Regions from separate parts of the Streptomyces sp. NBC_01257 genome, predicted to be linked through region 2. Evidence: riboswitches for the same ligand, from Rfam matches in the RefSeq annotation. Region 2 holds a riboswitch; the other holds the start of a gene.
What was found. Region 2 has a riboswitch for glycine ahead of gcvP (aminomethyl-transferring glycine dehydrogenase). Riboswitches for the same ligand answer to the same signal wherever they lie in the genome.
Positions count from the first base shown of each region.

Region 1: linked by a shared signal. The riboswitch ahead of gcvT (glycine cleavage system aminomethyltransferase GcvT) and the one ahead of gcvP (aminomethyl-transferring glycine dehydrogenase) in region 2 are both predicted to bind glycine.

Region 1 covers NZ_CP108472.1:6,384,540-6,386,926, reverse strand. The annotation lists gene OG408_RS27935 (AAA family ATPase) at 125-811, opposite strand; glycine riboswitch at 979-1,071, shown strand; gene gcvT (glycine cleavage system aminomethyltransferase GcvT) at 1,215-2,330, shown strand.
Region 2 covers NZ_CP108472.1:1,628,843-1,631,229, forward strand. The annotation lists gene gcvP (aminomethyl-transferring glycine dehydrogenase) at 1-1,061, opposite strand, end outside; glycine riboswitch at 1,255-1,352, opposite strand; gene OG408_RS06585 (PRC-barrel domain-containing protein) at 1,466-1,834, shown strand; gene OG408_RS06590 (DNA polymerase IV) at 1,759-2,387, opposite strand, start outside.

The sequences.
Region 1 (2,387 bases), 4.8 Mb from region 2:
GGCGCCCGGCACGCTCGCACCGGCCACCGCTGCGCCCGCGCTCCGCGCGGACGACAGGGAGCTCCGGACAGGACCTAGAGGTTAACGCCGCACCGGCGCTGTCCAGCCATCGGACGGCCCCGTCTCAGACCTCACTCTGTGCGTCTGCGAACGTGATGCGCGTCAGCAGTCCCGCCGCCTCACGGTCCAGCAGTACGGCCGAGGCGCATCCGAGGGGCAGCAGACCCGACTCGGTGTCGCGCAGCAGCCGTCCCACGGCCCTGCGGTGGCGGGCGAACGCGTATCCGGAGACTCCGCGCCCGCGCTCGCGCTGGCCCTCCCGCGCCGCCTGCGGGGTGACGTCGAGGAGCACGAGGTGCAGGATGCGGCCGCGCCGCCGGGCGTCCCGGGCGAGCCAGCCCCGGACCCAGGCCTGGGTGCCGCAGTCGTGCACGACGACGGAGGCGCCGGAGCGCAGCACCCGCCACAGCCCCCAGTAGTGGGCGACGCGGACGAGCGGGCGGTAGAGGGCGTACGGGAGTAAGCGGGGCAGCCGGGCGGCCCAGCGGTCCCTGGTGTCCTGGGAGTCGATGGCGCGGGCGGAGACGGTCCGCCCGATCAGGGTCGACTTGCCGCTGCCGGGCAGTCCGGAGACCACCACCACGTCGCCCGCCGTGAAGTGCAGGCCGCGCGGGCTGCGCCCGGCCCGCTCCCGCAGGTCCCGGACGACGGGCGCGTGCGGGCCCACCCGCTCCCTGGCCGGTGCACCCGGCTGCGCGGGCAGTGCGCCGTGCGCGACCCCCGCGGTCGTCGCGTACCGCTGCAACGTCATCGCCCTCCCCCTGTCGGCTGACCCACCTGCCCAAGAAGTGTAAAGAAAAGGTAATGCGGCACAACCGTACGACCCGCCGGATCCCGTGGGATACCGCCATCGGTACCGGCACCCCACTCTCCCGCAATGCGTGCGATGATGACCCGGTCAACTGCATAAAGGCCGCTCGAATCCGCGCGGGAGAGTCCCGGCCCCGTGCCGGGCGCCGAAGGAGCAAGATCCTCCCTTGAATCTCTCAGGCCCCGTACCGCGTGGATGAGGCAGATCTGAAAAGCGAGTCGCGCTGCGGCTCCACCCAAGGTGCAAGCCGAAACCCCTCCGGGGCCTCTCGGCGAACCTCTCAGGTTCCGATGACAGATGGGGAGGGATCGTCCTCGTCGTCATGCCCTGGGAGCCTTCATCCATGAGCACCGCCCCCCGTCTCACCGCCCTCGATGCCCTGCACCGTTCGCTGGGTGCGACCATGACCGACTTCGCGGGCTGGGACATGCCGCTGCGGTACGCCAGTGAGCGCGACGAGCACATTGCCGTCCGCACGAAGGCCGGCCTGTTCGACCTGTCCCACATGGGCGAGATCACCGTCACCGGTCCGGCCGCCGTGGACCTGCTGAACTTCGCGCTCGTCGGCAACATCGGCACCGTCTCGGTGGGCCGCGCCCGCTACACGATGATCTGCGCCGAGGACGGCGGCATCCTGGACGACCTGATCGTCTACCGCCTCGCCGAGACCGAGTACATGGTCGTCGCCAACGCGGGCAACGCGCAGATCGTGCTCGACGCGCTGACCGCCCGCGCCGGGGGCTTCGACGCCGAGGTGCGCGACGACCGCGACGCGTACGCGCTGCTCGCGGTGCAGGGCCCCGAGTCCCCCGCCATCCTGGCGGCCGTCACCGACGCCGACCTGGACGGTCTGAAGTACTACGCCGGGCTGCCCGGCACGGTCGCCGGGGTCCCCGCGCTGATCGCCCGTACCGGCTACACCGGCGAGGACGGCTTCGAGCTGTTCGTCGCTCCCCGGCACGCCGAGCAGCTGTGGCGGGCGCTCACCGAGGCCGGTGCCTCGCGCGGCCTGATCCCCTGCGGGCTGTCCTGCCGCGACACGCTGCGCCTGGAGGCGGGCATGCCGCTGTACGGGCACGAGCTGACGACCGCGCTGACCCCGTTCGACGCCGGTCTCGGCCGGGTCGTGAAGTTCGAGAAGGAGGGCGACTTCGTAGGCCGCAAGGCCCTGGAGGCGGCCGCCGAGCGCGCCGAGACCGCCCCGCCGCGCAAGCTCGTCGGCCTGGTGGCCGAGGGCCGCCGGGTGCCGCGCGCCGGCTTCTCCGTCGTCGCGGACGGCCAGGTCATCGGCGAGGTCACCTCGGGCGCCCCGTCGCCCACGCTCGGCAGGCCGATCGCCATGGCGTACGTCGACGCAGCGCACGCCACGCCCGGCACCGAGGGTGTCGGCGTGGACATCCGGGGCAGCCACGAGCCGTACGAGGTCGTGGCGCTGCCGTTCTACAAGCGCCGGAAGTAGCGGCCGCCCGCGTCGGGACGTGACGCAGTCGCGTCTCACACCGTAAGACCACCGTTC
Region 2 (2,387 bases):
GCGTACATGCCGGCCATCACGGCGAGCAGCACCTGCGCGGTGCAGATGTTGCTGGTGGCCTTCTCGCGGCGGATGTGCTGCTCGCGGGTCTGCAGGGCCAGCCGGTAGGCCTTGTTGCCGTCCGCGTCGACGGAGACGCCGACCAGGCGGCCCGGGAGGCTGCGGGCGAACTTCTCGCGGACGGCCATGAAGCCGGCGTGCGGTCCGCCGAAGCCCATCGGGACACCGAAGCGCTGGGTGGTGCCGACGGCGATGTCCGCGCCCAGGTCGCCGGGCGAGGTGAGCAGCGTGAGCGCCAGCAGGTCGGCGGCCACGGTGACGATCGCGCCGAGTCCGTGGGCCTGCTCGATGACGGGCTTGATGTCGCGTACGGCACCGGAGGCGCCCGGGTACTGCAGCAGCACGCCGAAGACGCCGCGCTCGGCGATCTCGGCCGGGATGCCGTCGCTGAGGTCGGCGACGACGACCTCGACGCCGGTCGGCTCGGCGCGCGTCTCGATGACGGCGACGGTCTGCGGCAGGGAGTCCGCGTCGACCAGGAAGACGCCGTTCTTCACCTTGCCGACGCGCCGCGCCAGCGCCATGGCCTCGGCGGCGGCGGTGCCCTCGTCGAGCAGCGAGGCGCCGGAGGTGGGCAGCCCGGTGAGCTCGGCGACCATCGTCTGGAAGTTCAGGAGGGCTTCGAGGCGGCCCTGGGAGATCTCCGGCTGGTAGGGCGTGTACGCCGTGTACCAGGCGGGGTTCTCCATCACGTTGCGCAGGATCACCGGCGGGGTGAACGTGCCGTAGTAGCCGAGCCCGATCATCGGGGCCAGGACCTGGTTGCGGTCGGCGAGGAGGCGCAGCTCGGCGAGGACCTCGGCCTCGGTCCGGGCGTCCGGCAGCCGCAGGGCCTCGGCGCTCTTGATCACATCGGGCACCGCGGCGGCGGTCAGCTCGTCGAGCGAGCCGTAGCCGACCTGGGCGAGCATCTTCGCCTGTGCCTCGGCATCAGGACCGATATGACGCTGCTCGAACGGGATGCCCTGTTCCAGCTGGGAGAGCGAAGTGCGGGGGGTCATGATGGAGGCCTCCTGGTCTGTCACGACCTGCGAGGGGCACCACGGCGCGGGGTGCCCGAACGGCCTCCCCCTCTGTCATCTCAACCTGAGAGCTTCACCGGTGCCCGCGGGGCGCACCGGCTTTCACCGTCGGTGAGGACGGGGTCCGGCCCGGCCGTGGCCGCGCGAAACCCGCCCTGCTTTCCAGAGTGACCTCGTCCGTGCGGTACGGGGGCCTGAGAGATTCCGGGGAGGATTTGCTCCTTCGGCGCCTGCCGGAATTTCTCCGGAGGACTCTCCCGCACGGGGTCAGCAGCCGACACCAGCGTACCAGCGGGGTTCCCGGCGCATTTCTCGAGTGGCCGACGCCACGGATCTGCACTTCTGTAGTGCCTGTGGAGTAGTCGCGACCAGTGGGAGGGACCGTGCAGACCGACATCGATCCGCGCAGCCTGATCGGCCGCAAGGCGTTCGACCGCAAGGGCACCAAGATCGGAACCGTGGACGAGGTGTACCTCGACGACGCGACCGGTGTGCCGGAGTGGGCGGCCGTACGCACCGGACTGTTCAGCCGGGACGCGTTCGTCCCGCTGGAACCGAGCGAGTTCGTCGAGGACGCCCTGCGCATCCCCTTCGACCGCGCCCTGATCAAGGACGCACCCGACTTCGGGGTCGGCCGCCATCTCTCGCCGGAACAGGAGCTCCAGCTCTACCGTCACTACGGTCTGGACTCGGCGCCCGCCGAGAGCGCCCCGGACCGCGACTTCGGCAAGCTGGCCGGCCAGGACGAGTAGTCCACCGGGTTCCGTACGAGCGGCAGCGGGTCGGCCGGCTGCAGCTCCGGATCATCGATACGGAACGTGCGGACCCGGCCGGGCGCCGATTCCGGCTCCTCGAACCGCACGGTCACCCGGCCGACCCCGCTCCCCTGCACCCAGCCGTGCCCGTGGGTGTCGTGCCGTACGTCGTGTCCGGCCGGCCAGCGCCGTGCGGCGAGCTGTTCGGCGCTCTCCTGCGCGGTCTCCTCGTGCGCGGCCCCGGCCGCTTCCTCGGCGGTGCCCGTCCCCGCGTCGGCCGGCTCCTCGGGGGCCACGGCGGCGGCCGCCCGCTCGTCGGCCGCCTGCGCGAACAGATCCTCCTGCGTGAAGTCGGCGAGCCCGGTGACACCGACGCCCAGCAGCCGTACGCCCCCGGTGGTGTCCACGGACTCCAGGAGCCGCGCCGCGGCCTCCCGGACCACCGTGGGGTCGTCGGTGGGCCCGCGGAGGGTCTCGGAGCGGGTGAGGGTGGAGAAGTCGTACCGCCGCACCTTCAGCACCACCGTGCGCCCCGATCGACCCGCGGCCC